2 regions of the Pseudoalteromonas sp. S4741 genome follow, and region 2 is predicted to be linked to the other one. Evidence: riboswitches for the same ligand, from Rfam matches in the RefSeq annotation. Region 2 holds a riboswitch; the other holds the start of a gene.

Region 1 (10,318 bases), on a different contig from region 2:
GCGACAATAAATATATGTTTCATACCGTTTGCTCCAATAAAGTGCGTTTGTTTAAACTACCATGGGCGAGGGTAATTTAAAATCTAAAAATAAGTGTAGCTGGCTAAGATGAATAGCCAATTAATTCTTAGTCCAGTAGAGAGGCTTTATGTTCAACCTCAATCCAATCTTTTTCATCTACCCAGTTTTGTGCGCCGTCTTTTACTGAACGAATTGGCACAATATAATCACAACTTATTTGCGGTTTAACCGAAGCAAATATTGGCACAAAGCCAAAGCTCAGGGCGGTTTCTATAATTGCTTTTTGGTTTTGCGGATCGATATCAGCCGCTTCATCTATGTAAATAGGTATACGGTATAAGTTTTGTTCCTGATCGCTCAATAAGTAACGAATAAACAACATGCCACATAACAGCTTAATGGTGATACGCGTACCATTTGAACCAGCCGAATCTATTTTTTCAAAGTGTTCGGTTTCGCCCGCGCGGTTAACCACTTCAAAACGAATATCAAATAAATCGGTGAGGGTCAGGCCTGCTTTGTCTGAGGCGAGTTTAATTAAATGATCTTTTGCGTCGTTTACCGCACTTTCGCTGTACGGCTCATGGCTGAGTAAATCCAGGGTATCGCCTTGTTCAATTTGGTTAGATGTACTGATAATGGTATCAATGCTATCTACCAACATTTTGCGCGGGATAATATTAATTTTAAACGCTTGCAGGTTTGAAATGCGGTGCTGGCTTATGCCTTTATTAAAGCTATTCATTTCACGGCGTAGGCGGTCTAAATCTTCACGTAAGCCTTTAATCGTGGCGGCCACTTCGGTGAGGGCAACGCGACCTTGGCGCTCAACGGCATCACGTTCGTTATCAATATTATGAAACGCGCTAATAAGTTTTTGGTATTTACTAAACTCATCGTTTTCGTTATCGAACTTGGTAATACCTGCATTGTAAATATGCATATAGGTATTACGTACATTTATATCGAAATTACGAAGCTCTTGGCAGTCTTTATTAAAGTGATGAATTAAATCGCTTAAATTATCAAAATCGATTTTTATATCAATCATGTAAGGCGTCACTTTACCACTGTATAAATCTAACGTGTGGTCAATACGCTCGGTTTTAACTTGGCGCAGGCGCTCTGTTTGACGATTAATTTGCGCTTGTTTTGATTTGATTAGTGATCGTCTGTCAGCAATTGAGCCACTGTTTTTTTGAATATCTTGTAGGTAGTCGTCAACTTGTTCGCGTTCGGCTAAAAGCTGCTCTTTTAGCATCGCCTGCGCGTCAACCGATTGTTGCATCACTTCAAATTGCTCTAAGCGTTTAAGTGCACTTTCAGCACTCATAAGCTCATCGTATAGCGCGTCTTTTTCTTTTTGCTTATCTGCAACATTGGCGGCCACCTCACGCTGTTGTTTGAACTCTTTTAATGATTGCTCAAGCGCAGTTAATTGAGCACTCAGTTGCTCTTTGTTTTCGCCGCTTTGCATTTGCACAGGTGAGAGTTTTTTAAGTTTAATACTGGCACCGGGCAGGGTGAGCACACCGCCTTTCACGTTTTCACTAAGCTGTGATAAAAATTCACCGAAAGCGTCGTCATCATCAATGGTTATATCGCCATTGCTGGTGGTGGCAAAGGAGAGAAGATCGGGGTTTAATAGCCGCGATATTTCTTCAACTTCTTTCAGTGATAAGTCTTCACGCATACGAGTGAATAAATTATATTCTAAGTTTTTAAGTTGTAACTTTAAGCTTTTAATTTGTTTTTGTGTTTCGCCAATGCGGTAATCAAGGGTGTGCAGGCTTTGCCCTTGAGCACTCGTTATTGAGTGTGACAACGACTCGTAGTCATTTTTTAACTGCGTTAAGCCGGTTTTTAGCGTGGCTTTATTAACCAGCTCAAACTCACTTTTAAGGGCGTTGTAATCTAAAAACCACTGTTCAATTTGGGTTTGTTTGCGCTCTATATCGCGTGATTGTTGAACGTATAGGCTTTGTTTTTGTTCAAACTCGTGTTTTTCGTGCTCAATATCTTCAAGAGCGATGTTGAGCTCGCTTAGTTGCTCTTCCTGATACGTATCAAAATCAATCAGTGCTTGGTCAATTTTTGGTGCATAAGCGGCCAGTTTACCTTTAAGTACTGTTTGGTTTTCAAGCATTGATTCAAGGGCGGCTATGGGCTCTTGCATTGACTCAAGGGCTTTTAATTCACGTTTTGCGCGGTTTACTTTATCAAACGACCGGCGCCATACTTCGTAAAAGTCGACCTTTGAATTTGACATGTGGCGTTCAAACACACGTAACATAAAGCGCTTAACGTCGTTTGCACCTAATTTATGTAAATTAAGAATACGACGAAATATTTCTTTGTATATTGCAGAGTCTTGAACGTTGTTAAGGGGGATCATTTTTAAATTGATCTCACCATCAAATTGCGTTGCACCGCCTGTAAGTAGGGCGTTTAACTCTTGCGCTTTAAGCTCTATCGGGTTGTAACCTTGCTGCTTTAAGTGATTAAACAGCTTGGTAAACTTAATAATGGTATTGCCTTGGGTGTACTGGGCTAAATCAAGTTTGCCTTGATAGCAAAAGTATTGGTGTGCATAACCGGCAATTTTACCTAAGCCGGCTACGCCAATGACAACTGAGCCATGGGGTAAATCGGCTTGCAATAAAATGTACGATTGATCTGATGAAAAATAAAACTTACGGGTTTCATCTAAATCGTGGCCATCCCACTCGGTAAGGCGTAAATCATTAATTAGCGGAAATTGCAGTGCATTAATTACTGAGCTTTTACCTGTGTTGTTAGGCGCACAAATCGAGCTACTTTTATCAAGTGGGATCACACACTTTGCATAGCCTGCAGTATTAAGTAGGGCGAGTTTACTCAGTCCGTATAAGTTTTTCATTCCTCGTCCTCTCCTAAAAAGGTTTCTTCATTTACTTCCATTAAGGCATCAATATAGCGATGAATTGGCGCCTGTAGCATAAAGCCGCCTTCCACTTCGCGGGCAAGGCCTAAACGTACCATGCGTAAATACACATCTTTGCGTAAATCAGAACCCGAGAATATTTCAAGCTGATCAAATAAATGTTTATTAAGTTGTACCAAGGTTTGCATTAGCTCTAAATCGTTTGGCTCATCAAATAATGCACGCATTGGGTCTTTACCTGTGTTGGCAAAGTGTTCGATTAAGATATAAATAGTGAGCGCTATCGCGCGCGATATTTTGCCCATATTGGGGGTGCTTTCATCGCTAGCAAAATAATAAAAGCCACGACTGTCGTGCTTTAAATCATGGCCTAATGCTGTGAATAAGGCGCTGTAAGCTTCAATTTGTTGGTCAAGCTCTTGCCATATTAGGGTGTCTTGTTCGCAAATGTGGTAACCCGCGACTAATTTTTTATTAATGGCTTGTAAGTGAGAAAGCTCATTTAAGTTTATCTGTGTCATGGTGATTACTCGTGCTCGGCTTTATCAGCCTGAGGCTCTGAATTAAAGGGGTACAAAGAAAAGTGCTGGCCTGCAATGTTAACGCGGGCTTTTTTATCGCTTTGGCTAATTTCTAGGGTGTTATCGCTTACCAACTTTTGATATAAAAACAACATTTCATCGGCTTCAAGTTCAGGGTAGCTTTCGTCTAAAAATTGCAGCAAAGGCTGTGGTTTTTTACGCTGCTTTTTAAAGCGTTTGGTAAATTGCGCTTTTACATCGTGGTAGTCAGGAATGTTTGGCGTGACAAACGCGGGCACATCATTTTGTTCTGGTAGCTGATATTCGTGGTGTTCAAACTCAGCTAGGCTTGCCATATAGGCAACAATATGACGCTGTTGACCCAATGAATACTTTTGCGCATCGCTTACAAAATGGGGTTGCACGGCGCTGAGCATATTATCCACCCCGTTTTTACGAATTAGCCCTAAAACTTTTGCCGCTTGGCGGGTAATAAGGTTATTACGGCGCAACTCTTCACGCAGTGGCATAAGCATATCGGCACTTTTTCGTAAGCTTGTCCGGCCAACTAAGTGCATTTCTAGAATGCGGGTACGCAATTGCTCAAGCATGCGTTTATCGTTGTACGCTTTGCCTGAGCGTTCAATGTGTTCTATTTGGGTGCTAATTTGTTGCTCAATAAGGGTAAAGCAGGCATGAAAGTCGCCTCTAATATCCACCATTTCCAGCATGGGTTCTATATACTCATCAAACGCTTCTATCACGGCTTTATAGCGTTTTTGTAGCGACTGCACCGCATTATTAGATTTGGCTTGCTCAACAATATTTAAAATAGCGTTTTCGTTGTGCAAAAACAGTTTGATTATTTTACGCACCCGATCATCCATAATACGGCTAAAGCGGCGTAAATCATCAAAATCTTCCATTTCACCGGCATTGAATAGCCGATTACCTAAACGGGCCAAATCATCAACCAAGACACTAATTTCTTGTGCTAAGCCTAAATGTTCTTCTTGCAGTAAAAAGGTGGCAAAGTCGGCAATGGCGCGGTTAATTTCCAGTTGTGACGATTTAGCCAGCGGAATAATAATTTCTTGATTCAATAACCGGTTGGTTTCTTTATAAATACGCTCATTATTCCACGTGGGTTGCTTTTGCTTAATGGCATTTTGAAGATCTTTAATACTAAAGTCGGCCATTTTAAAGCGCTTAAATAATAGCTCTAATACACCCCAGTGTTCATTTAGGGTATTAAGTAGCTTTTTAGCTGGGATCATAAGGCGTTGCAACTTCCTAGTATTCGTTATTTTATATTTCTCGAACTTATATGGTATTCGTTTTTGCGACGATTTAATAATAGTTTTTACACCCGCTTAGTGATAGTATCCGCGCCGAATATAGGCACATAGAGTTTGTGGGTATATTTTTTACATGGTTTCAATTTTTACTTAACCCCGAAGGTTGTTTAATATCATGGTTTCCTCGATTATCCTGACGCTGATAGCGATTGCATTTTTGCTTATCGTTATTGAGGATGTGATCCACGTAAACAAAGCAAAAACGACATTATTTTTTGGTACACTTTGTTGGATTATCTCCTTTATTTTTCCTCTTAATGGGCAAAGCCCCGAAACGATTCAAACCCTCCTAGACCACAATATTTTAGAAATTGCTTCCTTATGGCTGTTTTTAATGGCCGCAATGACCTTTGTTGCCTATTTAAACTCCAAAGGACTTATCGAAAATGTTGTGAACCGGATAATGCCAACCAGTATTAGCGAACGAAAGCTAATGTTTTTGGTGGGGTGTTTTGCATTTGTATTTTCATCTATTTCCGACAACGTAACAGCTACACTGATCTCCTTGGCTGTTATAATGTCATTAAAGCTTGAAGCCAAAAAGTTAGTTAAGTACGCCACGCTTATTGTATTTGCTGTAAACTCCGGTGGTGTATCACTTATCACGGGTGATGTAACCACACTTATGATTTTCCTTGATGGTAAAGTATCAATTAGCAATTTATTACTGTTAATTGTGCCTGCGTTACTAAGTGTATTATTACTCGCTACTTTGTTATCAATTGGCATGAATAAGCAACTCGAGTTTAAAAAAACTAAATTTAAACGTATTGAAAAAACCGACATAACCATTGCGGTTATTTTCTTCACTACGGTTATTGCTACGCTTACATTGAGTGTTTTATACAGTGTACCGCCTCTGCTTACTTTTTTATTGGGTTTATCTATTATGTTTTTAGTCGCGCAATTTTTAATGCGCAAAAAAGACATCAACAAAGATATGATCGATTTTATACGCGACATAGAGTACGACACCTTATTGTTTTTCGTGGGTGTGTTACTGCTTGTTGGTGCGTTAAAAGAAGTTGGGGTACTGAGCCAATTTACTAATTTGTATACGGTAATGGCGCCAGAGTACGCAAACTACTTAATGGGTATTTTATCTGCAGGTGTTGATAACGTGCCACTAACGGCAGCGTTATTAAAAGCCGACATTGTAATGAGTCAACAGCATTGGTTGTCGTTTACGTATGCAACCGGTGTAGGTGGCTCTATGCTAATCATTGGCTCGGCAGCCGGTATTATAGCCATGAGTAAGGTAAAAGAGCTGACGTTTGCAAGTTACCTTCGCTTATCGCTGTATTTATTACTGTGTTACACCTTTGGTTATGCGGGCTCTTACTTAATGGGTAGTTTTATTTGATTTTAGTGTAAAACGACTTGACAGCTAGACGTCTAAACGATAACTTTCAAAGCCGCACTCTTAGTGCGGTTTTGTTTTATTAGCCACAGGTTAATAATACATTCAGAAGAGGTGCGATACTTAGGTACTTAATGTGAGGCAACGACAGCCTGCGACCATTTAGGAGGGAAGTACTCGCCGAGGAAAATAATGGGTCGTTACTATTGTTTTTCGGTTTATGGGGCTGAATCCTCAAAACTGTCACCAATTTAGGTGGAGAGCTTCTGGCAGTAGATTTTTCTTATCTTTATTTCCTGCCAAGTTCTTCTTGTTTTATTGCGGTTTGGATGCCGCGAAAGGAGACGAAATGACTACCCAATCAGTGCCACAAAGTTCACAGTGCACAAAATCAGATTACATTGTTGCCAAATTTGGTGGCACCAGCGTTGCTAACTTTGAGGCGATGAGCCGTTGTAGCGAAATTATCGTAAACGATAAAAATGTACGTATTGTTGCAGTAAGCGCCAGTGCCGGAGTGACCAATCATTTAGTGGAGCTTTGCAAAGCGGGTATTGAAGCCGCTAAACGCCAACAGCATATTGATGGTGTACTTGCGATTCAGCAGGCTATTTTAAATGACCTGTCGTTAGATGATGATTTAGCCCTTGGGTTTAATCAAACGCTTGATGCATTTCAAACGTTGGCGGCACAAACACTCAATACAGAGCAGCAGTTCGATGAGCTACTTAGCTTTGGCGAGCGTTTATCGTCGTACTTATTTACCCAAATACTAAGGTTAAAGGGTTTAAATGCCACTCGTTTTGATGTGCGCCAGGTGCTTAAAACCGATAGCCAATTTGGTAAAGCAACACCAAATGTGGGCGCCACAGCGCAAGCCGCTAAAACACATTTAATTCCGCTGCTTGATGATAGCGTTATTGTAACCCAAGGGTTTATTGGTAGCGATGCAAACAATTTAACGACCACGCTCGGTCGAGGTGGCTCAGATTATAGTGCTGCACTGCTTGCTGAGGCTATTAACGCTAAAAGTGTGCATATTTGGACTGACGTAGTGGGTATTTTTAGCACCGATCCTCGTTTGTGTGTAAAAGCCACTCCTATTGCGCGTTTAAGTTTTGATGAAGCAGCAGAAATGGCGACCTTTGGCGCTAAAGTGCTGCACCCAGCTACAATTTTGCCTGCCAGTCGCAGCCATATTAATGTGTTTGTTGGCTCAAGCACAGAGCCAGAACTTGGCGGTACGTGGATTGAACGTGAAAAATCGCAGCTACCTGGTATTCGTGCGGTAACGCAACGTAAAAATCAAATATTATTAACCCTTAAAAGCCCAGAAATGTTATTAGCCAGTGGCTTTTTAGCGCGTATATTTACTATTTTAAGTGAGTGCAATATTTCGGTAGATTTGGTCACCACCTCTGAAATTAGTGTGGCAATTACCCTTGATAATGCGCCTAATGCATCACGTCCAGAGCTAGATCAAGCATGTTTAGATAAGCTTGCTGAATTTTGCCATGTATCGGTTGAAAACAATTTAACGCTGGTGGCATTAATTGGCTCTGAAATTGTTTTGCGCCAACATGAAATGAATTTAATGAAAGTATTAAGTGATTTTAATATTCGACTCATTTGTCATGGTGCAAGTAAACATAACTTGTGCTTTTTAGTTGAGCAAAGCGAGTCTGATGCTGTGGTTCAAGCGATTCATAGTCGATTACTAGAAAGTGATTGCGCTGCGTAAATCGTTAATAGTTATTATTGAGCACCGCCAGTCGGTGCTTTTTTTTGCCACAACGCTAATATCAAACATGTCGTTATGTGCTCCAACCACGGTATTGCTACAAGCTGTCAGCTGAGTGTTATTAAGTTCGTTAAACACATTAGGGCTTAATAATTGAGCAATGGGGCGTCTGGTGGCTTTAGCCAGCGCTTCTTTTAATGTCCAAATCCTAAAAAAATGATGTGCTTGAGTTGTTATGTTATCTATATTGGTTATTAAGCTCACTTCGGCTGGGTGGTAAAAGTGCTTAGCGAGTTTATTAAAAGGGCGCTTTAAATTAATTTTTTCAATATCAAAGCCAAATTGAGTTGATGCTACATTTAACGCTGCACCTACAAAACCATGAGAATGAGAAATACAGCAACTGATCACGCCTGTTGTATTTTTAATATGTAATTCTAATTTACTTTTATCGGGGTTAAATTCAGAACTAATATCACACAGCTTTAATGATGCATAAGAAGAACAAGCGGTTTTTACTAGGTATTTAAGCACTAAACGTGTGGCTAAATATTCTTGTTTAGCTTGTGGGTTTTTACGCCGATTAATAACATTGAGCTCAAAAGGGCTTAAATAGTGGGGTAAGTCAAATTCACCCACATTGAGGGTGGTCGCGTTAAGCAACGCAATGCAATGGCTGTTATTTGCTAAAGCGGGCGTGACTGCTAGCTGGTTTTCAAAGTAAGTTACACTCATCATTGCTCGTTATAAATGACGACCGATTACATATTTATTACCCAAAGCTGGATAGTTTGTGAGCGGTTGTTAGTTGTTGTGAGCGCTAAGTACATTTTTATTACTCAGTCGCTCTTAAATATGGTTTAATTCGCATTCGTTAAAATAATAACAGATTTGTAGGTGTATGGCACAAGTGCGTGATGGTTTTCAAAGTCGACTAGGTTTTGTATTGGCAGCAGCCGGTGCAGCGGTAGGCTTAGGTAATATATGGGGTTTTCCTACGCAGGCTGCTAATCATGGTGGCGGCGCATTTTTACTGGTTTACTTTATCGTTATTTTTTTGCTGGCGTTACCTGCTTTGTACACCGAGCTGTATTTAGGTTACAAAGCCCAAGCTAACCCTGTTAAAGCACTAAGCCAAGCATGGCAAGATCACGCCCCTAAAGTGGGAGCCGCAGCAGGCTATATTGGCCTTGCCGGTGCCATCGTTATGTTAAGTTTTTACTCAATTGTGGCCGGTTGGATGCTTTCCTACGCTATAGAGCCTATAAGTAGCTTTTTTGGCTTGCAGAGCTTGAGTGAGTTTTTACATAGTGACTCTATGTTACGTAATTTTATTTTTACGCCGCTTATGCTTATTCTAACCGCCAGTATTATTTTAAAAGGGGTGAAGTCGGGAATAGAAACCTGGTCACGCCGTTTAATGCCGCTTTTACTTGTTCTCCTCATTGGGCTTATTATTTATATTGCAACGTTAGATGGCGCAAGCGAAGGGTTTGCTGCCTATTTAGTGCCTGACTTTAGCAAAATACTCGACCCTGATTTAATTATTGCCGCAATGGGGCAAGCGTTTTTTTCGTTGTCGCTTGGGGTAGGCTGTATGATGATTTACGGCTCATATTTAAAACCCGGAGCTAACTTACCAAAATTAACCGCAAGTGTTGCGCTACTTGATACCAGCGTGGCGTTTTTGGCGGGCTTATTAATAATTCCGGCTATTTATGTTGCCCAGTACAATGGCGTTGAAGTATTTAATAACGGTAAATTAATTGGTGAGGGACAACTTATTTTTGCCATATTACCTGAGCTATTTGGCACTATGGGTGAAATTGGTTTATTGGTTGGCTTATTATTTTTTGTATTGATGTCGATAGCTTCAGTTACCTCAACTATTTCGTCAACTGAGATCCCTGTGGCATTTTTGGTTGAAAACCACAGTGTAGATAGAACCAAAGCAACATGGGCAGTCAGTGCTGTTGTGCTTATTTGTGCCAGTACCATTATTTTAAACTTTGATTGGTTGTTTGGTTTAGTGATTATGGTATTTACCCAATACCAATTGCCGTTAATGGGGCTGTTTTACTTTATAACGGTAGGCTGGCTATGGCAACGTGGTAATAAGCTGCACAAGGCAAGTAGTGGGCCGCACTATTGGTTTGCACAATATATTCGCTTTGTGTGTCCTATACTTATGACCTTAGTATTTGTAAATGTAGCGTTTGGTTAAAAACTTTTAAACGCGAATTTAAAAATGCCGTTTTAAAAAGCGAACTATTGGGAGTCACCCGAAAGTTCGCTTTTTACAGTTTAAATGACTTGATATTACAATACTTGATTGGTTAGCGTTTGCCCTTGAGCAAGCTCGTTTGCATTTTGTAATGTTATATTAGCGATTTC
Region 2 (10,318 bases):
AATACCATCAGCAATTAGCTTTTTAGCTACTGCATCAGCACGTTTTTTAGATAACCATTTATTGTAAGACGCTTTACCTACTGCAGACGTATGACCTTCAAGAAGCACTGTTGTATCTGGGTACTCTTTTAAGAAAGTCGCTACTTCGTCAATATCATTTAAGTACTGCTGCGAAACTGAAGAATCATTGTTAGGGAATGTTACTAACAAGCTTACTGTTACTTCAGTATCTTCATAAAGTGTACAACCATCGCTACCAACAGCATCTGTCATAGGTGTATTGGCACATTTATCATCTACATCAGGGATGCTGTCTTTATCTGTATCAGCAAGTGCTACCGGCACAGGAACAATTTCTGGCTCTGGTGCAGGCTCAACCGGTGTTACTGGCGCCGATTTTTGACCAAAGAAGTAGTTTATACCTAATTTAGCGCCAACATCTGTGTAGCCTTTATCTAAACCTTGGTAAACACTGGTTTCAGCATTAACAAAAAAGTTGTCTGTAACAAAGTGTCGGTAACCTACACCTGCGTTTAAAAACGTGTTGTCATCAACAACATCAATATCTTTCAGACCAAATAAACCGTAGAAAGGACCGCCACCAAAGTGGTAAAGTGCATCGATACCATAACGTTCGCCGTCAATATCGTTGCGGTTGTTCAATACTTTGTCGTGAGCATTAAAGTCTAGGTCTGCGTACTCTAAACGCGCACTCCAGTAATCATTAAAGCGGTAGCCTAATTCAGCACCCCAGCCTGTTGACTCATTAACGTCAAGGCCAGCTTGCTCACGCATGTTTTTCCACGAAGCATCGTAATAATCGCCGAATGCACCGATGTAAAAGCCTTCTTGCTCGGCTGCGAAAGTAGATGCGCTAGTTGCAGCTAACGCAATAGCCATTGTAAGTGATTTTAATTTCATTGTTTTCTTCCCATTTTAACAACTAAAAATATAGCTAAGCATTGCTAGCTCTTCTAACTTACTTATATAGTAACTGAGTCTTTGTTAATCAATGCTTAACGCAAATATATTTTTTCAATATCTAGGATAATAAAACTAGCTCATAAAAAATGTCGATGAACACAGGCTAGCTCAAAAAGCAAACAATCGCTTTAAACCCCACACGATTACTGGCCTTTATGGAGTTATGGTATCACTCGTTCATAGTTTACTCTATGAATGAACATTGCAGGAGTAAAAAATGACCTTTTATATTCATTTTAAGATGCAACAAACAATACTTAAGTACCACAAAAAGTACGATAATTCTTATCATCTTCAGGCGGCTGTTGAAACTCTGTAGCTTGCATATTGCTTGTGTAAGGGCTCGACATCACTTTGCTAAAACGACTGAGTAGCTCACTATCCCCATGCGTAGTGTACTGAGTAATAATATCTTCAATAATATGATTACGGGGAATCACACTTGGATTTGCCTGTCGCATTATATTATAACTATGCTCGTTAGTTCGTGTTTGCCATTGCTGTGCCCACGATACGAGTGCTGATGGTATTTGCGCTTGTCCAGTTAACGATTCAGTTAACGCATTAAAAGTATTGGTATAATCAAGCTGGTGTTGTTTTAATAACCCTAGTAACTCTCCCACCAACTTATTATCTTTATCATCCGCGACTGTTAACCCTAACTTTTGCGTCCACATAGCGCTAAATTGTTGGTTAAATTGCGTTGAAAAGCCCTCAATTAAAGGCGTCATCAATGCCACCGCTTGCTCGTCATCATCACTGATCAGCGCCATTAGACTCTCTGCTAAGCGGGCACAGTTCCAACTTGCCATGTTTGGCTGATTACCAAACGCATAACGCCCTTGTTTATCAATAGAGCTAAACACGGTATCAAAATCAAACAGGTTCATCATGGCACATGGGCCGTAATCTATGGTTTCACCACTAATTAAGGTGTTATCGGTGTTCATAACACCATGAATAAACCCCACCCTCATCCAACTTACGACTAATTTGACTTGGTTGGCGATCACTGCAGCTAAAAAATCTAAATAACGCTGAGCACCAGTGCTGTTAATCTCGGGATAGTGTCTTTGAATGGCTAAGTCGGCTAAGTTTTTTAGGCTAGTAACGTCACCTTGAGTGGCTAAATATTGAAACGAGCCCACCCGTATATGACTGCTGGCGAGTCGGGTTACAATAGCACCTGGTTGAGGTGGGTTGCGATAAACGGTTTCGCCACTGCCAACCACGGCTAAACAACGCGTTGTTGGAATGCCAAGCGCGTGCATAGCTTCGCTCATTACGTACTCACGAATAGCTGGACCTAATGCACAGCGGCCATCGCCTCCGCGCGAAAATGGCGTAGCACCAGCGCCTTTTAATTGAAGATCCCAAAGCTGATTTTTATCATCGCTAATCGCACCGAGCAAATGCGCCCTACCATCCCCTAGTCGCGGTGAAAAGTGACCAAACTGATGACCAGAATATCCCAGTGCCACTGCAGAAATCGCTTGGGGTTCATTACCGCTGAATATATTTGCTCGTGAATCGGCACTCACCTGTATATTAAATTGCTTAGCTAGGGGCTCATTCCATAACAATAACTGTGGCGCTGCCACTTTAGCCGGATGATCGCTAATAGCAAAGCCGTCACCAATATTGGTATACCTTGGCACTAATTTCATGATTAATCCTATTGTTGTTGGCTTATTCCTACGCGATTGTCGCCGACACCATAAGCGACAATTAAGCTTAGCTCTTGCATACTTAAACCGCTTTGCTGCTGCAGTTCATTAAAAAAAGCTTGCGCGGCATTTAATGATTTTTTGGTTTGTAAGCCGCCATCTATAATTTTGTGCGCACGTAAATAGCTCTCTACGTCTCGGGATAATAAAAAGGTGTCTTTCCCTAATGCACGCAAAGCATAAGGACCGGTATTGCCCCCTAAACGCGCACCCTGTTTTTTCAAATATGCCCACAAACCAATAATATCTTCACTTGGCCAATTAGCTATAAACTGACTAAAACTACCATGCTGTTGCGCAACTTCGTGGATCATATATGCATTTTCAGTAATAGTTTTTACTTTTTTATAGTTGCGTACAATCCGCTCATCACTGGCTTTTTGCTCAAGCATATCCGGTGGCATCATCAGTAACTTTTCAACATTAAAATCCCAAAAAACCTCTCTAAATCCTGCCCATTTACTATTGATCACCGACCAATAAAAACCACTTTGAAATACCTTGCGAGTAAATTCTTCTAGCCAATCATCATCACTTAATGTGCTGAGTTGCTTTGTTGATAAAGGTTTTGCGAGTAACAACTTAAGCATTTTTTCAGAGCCCTTTCGCTCCACTGCTCGCTTATAAATATCGCTAAATTTTTCCATCTGCTTAATACCTTACTTCTACTGTGAGGTTAGTGTACGAGAAAAGCAGCCAATACGTAATAACAGTCAATCAGGATGAATCAATCTGAATTTAGTCACTTGACACCTAGACGGCTAAAATGGTTTAATCGCCGCACTTACCCTATTACATTGTATTTGCTAACTGGCTTTTCAAGTAGCGAGTACAAAGGGCTAGAAGAGGTGCGTTATTCAGGTAGCGTATGTTAGGAGCGCAAACTCCAATGAGCATACGTGAGGGGAATTAACGCCGAGAGGTAACACTTTTTGTGAAAGATTACTTCGGGCGACTAGGTTGAATCCTAGCGACTGTCACCAATAACATATTTGGTGGAGAGCTTCTGGTCTTAGTATAATAAGGCCGTGCGCCCTATTATTTAAGCCCATTCGCTCTTCGAATTATAAACACATTCAAAGAGTCAGGCATCCTAAATACCCGCCAAAAACTCGACGAATGCCCTGTAAGTTCGTGAGAGATGATCAACAACTTCAATATTAACAATTTCCATTTATGGACTGCGCTGATCACCCCATTTGATCAAAATGGCCTAGTTGATTACGCAACCTTAAACACCTTAGTGGCCGAACAAGAAGCTGCTAACAATGGCATTTTACTGCTAGGTAGCACCGGCGAAGGGTTAGCCCTGACCCTAAAAGAGCAGCAAGCCATCGTAGAGCATGTCTGCCAATTAAAACCGAGTGTCCCCCTAATGGTCGCAGTCGGTGGTAGTAACTTAAAGCAGCAGCTTGAATGGGTTAACTACTGCAACCAACTGCCTATTCATGGTTTTTTACTTGGCTCGCCTTTGTACGCCAAACCCGGTGCAGTGGGGCAAACGCATTGGTTTGAAAGCCTGCTCAATGCCAGTTCTCATCCGTGTATGCTTTATAACGTACCAGGACGTAGTGCGGTTAGCATTCCCATTGCAACCATTGAAAACCTCAAACAACATAAAAATTTATGGGCACTGAAAGAAGCCAGTGGCTGTATTTCTCAATTTGAAGCCTATCGACAAGCAGCGCCTGAACTAGCTATTTTTAGTGGTGATGATGCCCTCATGCCTTATTTTGCCCAAGCAGGTGCAAAAGGTTTAGTGTCGGTTGCAGCCAATGCATGGCCAGTGCAAACCCATGAGTTTGTAAAGCGCAGTTTAAGCGGCCAACACCCTAATCTTTTTGTCCAGTGGTCTAGTGCTATCAATAGCTTATTCTCAGTAGCCAACCCTATCCCAGTCAAAGTGTTAATGCATTTACAAGGGCGTATTGGCAGTCCGTATCTACGCCCACCTTTAACACACCTTGAGTTGACACACACCGATGACATTTCATCGGCAAACAACACCATTTTATCTTGGCATTAAATACAGGTTTTTATAATGAACTGGTTAGAACTATTAAATAATTTAGAAACGGGCGCAGTTCGCGCAGCAACACAAGACGAAAACGGCCAATGGCACGCTAACGTAGAAGTAAAGCAAGGCATTTTAGAAGCCTTTAAAAACGGTCAAAACACCGAGTTTTCTGGCGGTTTTGTTGATAAACATAACTTAGCGCCGCAAAGCTTTGAAGCCACAGCAGGCGTTCGCATGGTACCCGGTGGTTCAAGTGTGCGCCGTGGTGCACATGTTGCCAAAGGCACTATTATTATGCCACCTGCGTACGTAAATATTGGTGCATTTATTGACGAGGGCACTATGGTAGATAGCCACGCGCTCGTAGGGTCGTGTGCTCAAGTAGGTAAAAATGTGCATTTAAGCGCCGCGGTACAATTAGGGGGGGTACTTGAGCCCATTGGTGCCAGCCCTGTGGTTATTGAAGATGATGCCTTTATTGGTGCAGGCTGTGTGATTGTTGAAGGCGTGGTAGTTAAAAAAGGCGCGGTACTTGCTCCAGGTGTTCGCTTATCTGCAACCATCCCTGTTTATGACTGCGTAAATGAGCGCCAGCTTGATAAAGGCGAAGCTATCCCTGAATACGCGATTGTGATCCCTGGATCTCGCCCTGCGTCAAACGATTGGGCGCGTGAGCAAGGCTTAAGCATGTCGTGTGCGTTAATTGTTAAATACCGTGACGAGCAAAGTGACGCGTCATTATTGCTTGAAGAGGTTTTACGTTAATGACCTTTTTGAGCACGCCCGTTAAAAGCGCTATTGATAAGCTATCAACTGAGCTTGATACGCCCTTTTTTGTTTATGATCTTGATTCACTAAACACACATTTAACGCGTTTAGTAGCACAAACCGAGGTAAAACTCTGGTATGCAGTTAAAGCGAACCCGTTATCTAGCGTGATCCAACGCTTAAATAACGCTGGTTTTAACTTTGATGTTGCAAGTAAAGGCGAGCTTGAGCAAGTCCTCGCTCAAGGAATTAACAGTGAACGCGTGCTCAACACGGGGCCTGCAAAAAGCCCTAAACAAATTAAGCACTTTATTGCGCGTGGCGTACGCACCTTTGTGGCAGAAAGTCTCAATCAGGTGCGTTGGTTAAACGAACAAGCCAATGCCCAGCAGTGCCAGTTGCAGGTTTTGCTGCGCGTTCAATTACGCTGGCCCGAGGGTGATAAAAACCCGCTAGGGGGCGATAGTCTTACTCCATTTGGCTTAGGGTGCGACGAGTGGCAGGCGCTAAATACCAGTGACTACTGTGCACTTAATTTTGACGGTCTGCATATTTTTCAGTGGGGCAACATGCTTAGCAGCGACAAACTTGCTGAACTGTGGACACAAATGATTACGCCGTTAAGGCAACTTGCTGAGGATTTAAATATTAACCTCAAGGTGCTGGATTTAGGTGGTGGTTTAGGTATTCCCTATACGCTTGATACGCCCACTCTAAGTTGGGATGCACTCATAGAGGCGCTTGCAAAAATTAAATGCGATGCGGGGGTTACTGAGCTGTGGATGGAACTAGGTCGCTACGCTGTAGGCGAATGCGGCCACTACGCCACACCTGTTGTTGAGCGCAAACTAAATTACGGCCAACAACAGGTGATTATGAGCGGCGGCATTAATCATTTATTGCGCCCTGCGGTCACCAGTCAAGATTTCCCTGCGCGTTTGTTACGAGATTCAAACGCAGCAAATCAAGCAATGAGCCTATACGGCCCCTTATGTACTGCACTTGATTGCTTAGGAGAGCACCAATTACCCAGTGATTTAAATGAGCAAGACTGGTTAGTGTTTAGTCAATGCGGTGCCTACGGTTTTACCGAAAGTATGCCGTACTTTTTATGTCATGAGCTGGCCGGTGAATATGTTATACACAATGGCGTATTGAGTTGCGTGCGACAAGCAGAAGATGCAAGCCACTACTTGAGGTAAAAAAGATGAATAACACCACAGCTATAAGCCAAGAAAACATTGTAGTTGGCGAAGTCGCAAACGGACTACCACTGACTATTCCTGTGTATCGTTTAAAAGGAGATGGCACCGGCCCAAGTGTGTATGTACAAGCAAATATGCATGGCGCAGAAGTGCAAGGCAACGCGGTAATTTACCAATTACTTGAGCAACTAAAAGCACTTAATTTAAAAGGTGATATTACCTTAGTTCCTTACGCTAACCCCATTGGCTGTAATCAAAAGTCGGGGGAATTTACCCTTGGCCGATTCGATCCCATTACGGGGACTAATTGGAATCGCATGTATCACTGCAATAATAAACTTGCATCACAGTTTGCAAAGCAGTTCAGCGATGCCGATGATAAGATTCTGAAAACAGCCTTTAAAGCCGCGTTAATTAATGACGTTGAGCAACAACTCAACGGCCCTGATTATCGTTTAACAACGGGGAAACGGATTGCGCTAAACTTACAAAAATTGGCGCATCAAGCAGATATAGTTTTAGATTTACACACCGGCCCTATTTCTAGTCAGCACTTATATTGCCCTGAGTATGCGACCGATAGCGCGCGTTACTTTAATATTCCCCATGTGCTGGTTATTCCTAATGACTTTGATGGCGCAATGGATGAAGCAAGCTTTTGTCCATGGTGGCAGCTTAGTGAGCAACTTGCTCAGCAAGGGCGTGAATTTAACGTGCAAGTTGAAGCCTTTACGGTAGAACTTGGCAGCCAAGAAAAAATCGATTTAAGCGCGGCACTAGACGATGCCAATAGTATTTTAAGTTATTTAAATCATAAGCAAGTATTTGTTGATGCCCCCTACAAACCAAAATTGATGACAAGATATGGCTGCCAACTAAATGATTATATCGCTTATTACGCCCCCATGGGTGGCATGGTCGAATACCTAGCACCTCTTGGCGGGCATGTTAAAGCTGGAGAACCCATTGCTAAAATACTGCGAATGGAGCGCTATTTAAGCGAACAACCGCTGCAAACCCTAAGCTTCGATCTCGATGCAATTGCGATATTGCATTTTGCCTCAGCGAGTGTGAATCAAGGTACCGAGCTGTATAAATTTTTTACCAACGTCTTTGAGCTTTAGCTCACCCCTTCTCATTGCGTGAGAGTTAGCTAGTAAATAACTAGTTACACAGTAAAAGCGACTTAGGTCGCTTTTCTTTTTAAAGTATTAAAGTTCAGGACAAATTCACCGTTTATGTGTTAAAAAGGCGCTATAATTAGCAAAATACTGACTTCCCTCACTTACAAAGGAATTATAATGAGTTGGCGCCATTGGATACTACTTTCTACATTACTCAGCACAACCGTTGTTGCTGAAGAAACAGCGAATAACGAGCAAAACAATGAACTTGAGCTGGTAAAGCAATGTATTTTAAATGAAGTGATCGGTGGAGACGGTAAGCAAACCCTCGATCAATTACGTAAAAAGTGTTCTGCCGTTGAAGAAAGCAAGCAGCTAACGGCTATCGACAAACGCCAAGCCCGTGAAGCGGTTGGTAAAAAAAATCGTAATGTAATTACCCCGCATAGACGTAATTATATTTTACCTGTTTCTTATATGTCGAACCCAAACACTCGCCCGTTTGATGGATTTGCAGAGTTAACCGATAAAAAAGATGGCGACCCACTTGATAACTTAGAAGCTAAATATCAGCTATCAATTAAAGTGCCTTTGTATGATGAGTTTGCCGACTCAGACCAAGCTATATTTTTTGGCTTTACTTTGCAGTCATACTGGCAAGTATATAACGACGATATTTCCTCTCCTTTTCGTGAAACCAACTACGAGCCAGAAGTATTTTGGATTAATTACTTAGACCCTGAAAACGTTTTATGGGGCGATGAAATGGCAATAGCCATTGGTATTTCGCACCAATCTAATGGTCGTAGTCAGCCAAACTCGCGTTCTTGGAATCGCATTTATGCCGATTTCATTTGGGAAAAAGACGGCTTTGTATTTAGCTTTAAACCTTGGTATCGCATTCCTGAAAACAAAAAGCCTGCGCCGCTAGATGCACGAGGTGACGATAACCCTGATATCTATAAATACATGGGTTACTTTGAATTTGGTGGCGCGTATCGCTTTCACGATCATGAATTTAGTTTTATGATCCGTAATAATTTAAATTCAGATAACCGCGGGGCAATTCAGCTTGATTGGTCATTCCCTCTATGGGGAAGAGTACGTGGCTATGCACAGTACTTTAATGGTTATGGTGAAAGTTTAATAGACTATAACGCCGATATTGAACGCTTTGGTGTGGGTATATTACTGACAGATTTACTGTAAAAAACGCTTATAAAAAAAGCCAAGCAACTCGCTTGGCTTTTTCGTTTATTTTATCACTTTTTAACCACAAACTGCCCTTCAAACTGGGCAACTACTTGGTCACCATCAAAAATGGTTACTGGTACTAAATAGCTCGCCTTACCCGCCTCTTGTAACTCCATTAAGTTACCTTTACAGGTTTGAATATCAACACAGCCTTTAGGATCGGTATTCAGTGGTTTTAAATATTTAATATTAGCATCGGCTAACACTATATTGCCCTCAAGTCCGGCTTCTTTTAATGCTAAATACGTTGCTCCCCAACCCGTTAATGTAGCTAGGCTATAAATAGAGCCCGCAAACATGGTGTTGTGTAAGTTTAAGTTAGCATTTAAATCTGCACGAGTAGTAAATTGCCAATCTGTGTAACTTTCTACTTTTATTCCCATAGCATCACTAATGGGGATTGATTCACGCCATGTGTTTTGCAGTACTTGAGTCCAATTAGGGTGGCGAAACCAACCTGGCTCACTCGGTTTGAGCTTAACCATTTTGTAATGCTGTACATCACCATAAGCCAAATGTGCTTTTTCTTTATTTTCATAGCCATGGCGCTGATAAAATTCCAGAGCACGTTCACGAGCAAACAACACTAATTCATCAGCATCTTGATTCCACGCTATTTTTTCTAGCTCATGTAGTAAACGGCTACCAATATGTTGATTACGGTTACCCTCTGCAACCGCCATATAACGTACTTGAGCTTGTTGCTGATTATTAAAGTGCAAACGAGCCACACCCAATACTTCACCCGCTTTATTTTTAATGAAGCGATGCTCAGCCTCTTGCTCTAAATCGTCTTGCTCAGAGCCCCGAGGTTCGCCCCATGGGGCACGTAAAACCTGCCAGCGTAATTGGTAATAGGCTTGCCAGTCTTCACTACTTTGTGGGGTGCTCACTTGAAACATACATACTCCATAAATTAAAAATGTAAAATATTACGCTGTGCATTTTGTGAAAAACACCATACTCGATCTGGGTAAAACTGCAAATAAGACTTTGGTGCTGAGAAAACAGCTGTAAAAAATTAATGACAAAAGCCGTTGCGATTTACCTCTGCTGGTTTATGCTCAATAGCATGAATAAATATATCCATTGCAGTAGTGGCCTGATCAGCCAACATTTTATTGAGCATAGTTCATCGCTAGGCCAGTTACTTTATTGGCATAATCAGCATGGTGAGCACATACAAGTAAGAGAGTATCAACAACTTCGCTGGCTACTCATTAATAACACCTTGCAGTC

What was found. A riboswitch is a leader RNA that binds a small molecule or an ion and turns the genes downstream of it on or off. The one in region 2 is predicted to bind lysine.
Region 1: linked by a shared signal. The riboswitch ahead of lysC (lysine-sensitive aspartokinase 3) and the one ahead of dapA (4-hydroxy-tetrahydrodipicolinate synthase) in region 2 are both predicted to bind lysine.

What each region holds. Positions count from the first base shown of each region.
Region 1 covers NZ_PNCN01000057.1:6,227-16,544, reverse strand. The annotation lists gene CWC30_RS09245 (DUF4136 domain-containing protein) at 1-23, opposite strand, end outside; gene CWC30_RS09240 (Mks condensin complex protein MksF) at 128-2,920, opposite strand; gene CWC30_RS09235 (condensin complex protein MksE) at 2,917-3,465, opposite strand; gene CWC30_RS09230 (MksB family condensin complex protein) at 3,471-4,742, opposite strand; gene nhaD (sodium:proton antiporter NhaD) at 4,939-6,186, shown strand; lysine riboswitch at 6,285-6,457, shown strand; gene lysC (lysine-sensitive aspartokinase 3) at 6,533-7,924, shown strand; gene CWC30_RS09215 (4'-phosphopantetheinyl transferase family protein) at 7,901-8,659, opposite strand; gene CWC30_RS09210 (sodium-dependent transporter) at 8,826-10,148, shown strand; gene CWC30_RS09205 (2-hydroxyacid dehydrogenase) at 10,244-10,318, opposite strand, start outside.
Region 2 covers NZ_PNCN01000031.1:48,091-58,408, reverse strand. The annotation lists gene CWC30_RS05530 (OmpA family protein) at 1-921, opposite strand, end outside; gene CWC30_RS05525 (protein adenylyltransferase SelO) at 1,242-2,651, opposite strand; gene CWC30_RS05520 (DNA-3-methyladenine glycosylase I) at 2,660-3,358, opposite strand; lysine riboswitch at 3,547-3,725, shown strand; gene dapA (4-hydroxy-tetrahydrodipicolinate synthase) at 3,853-4,737, shown strand; gene CWC30_RS05510 (2,3,4,5-tetrahydropyridine-2,6-dicarboxylate N-succinyltransferase) at 4,753-5,493, shown strand; gene CWC30_RS05505 (PLP-dependent decarboxylase) at 5,493-6,698, shown strand; gene CWC30_RS05500 (succinylglutamate desuccinylase/aspartoacylase family protein) at 6,704-7,825, shown strand; gene CWC30_RS05495 (phospholipase A) at 8,003-9,034, shown strand; gene CWC30_RS05490 (bifunctional GNAT family N-acetyltransferase/hotdog fold thioesterase) at 9,088-9,981, opposite strand; gene CWC30_RS05485 (spermidine synthase) at 10,104-10,318, shown strand, end outside.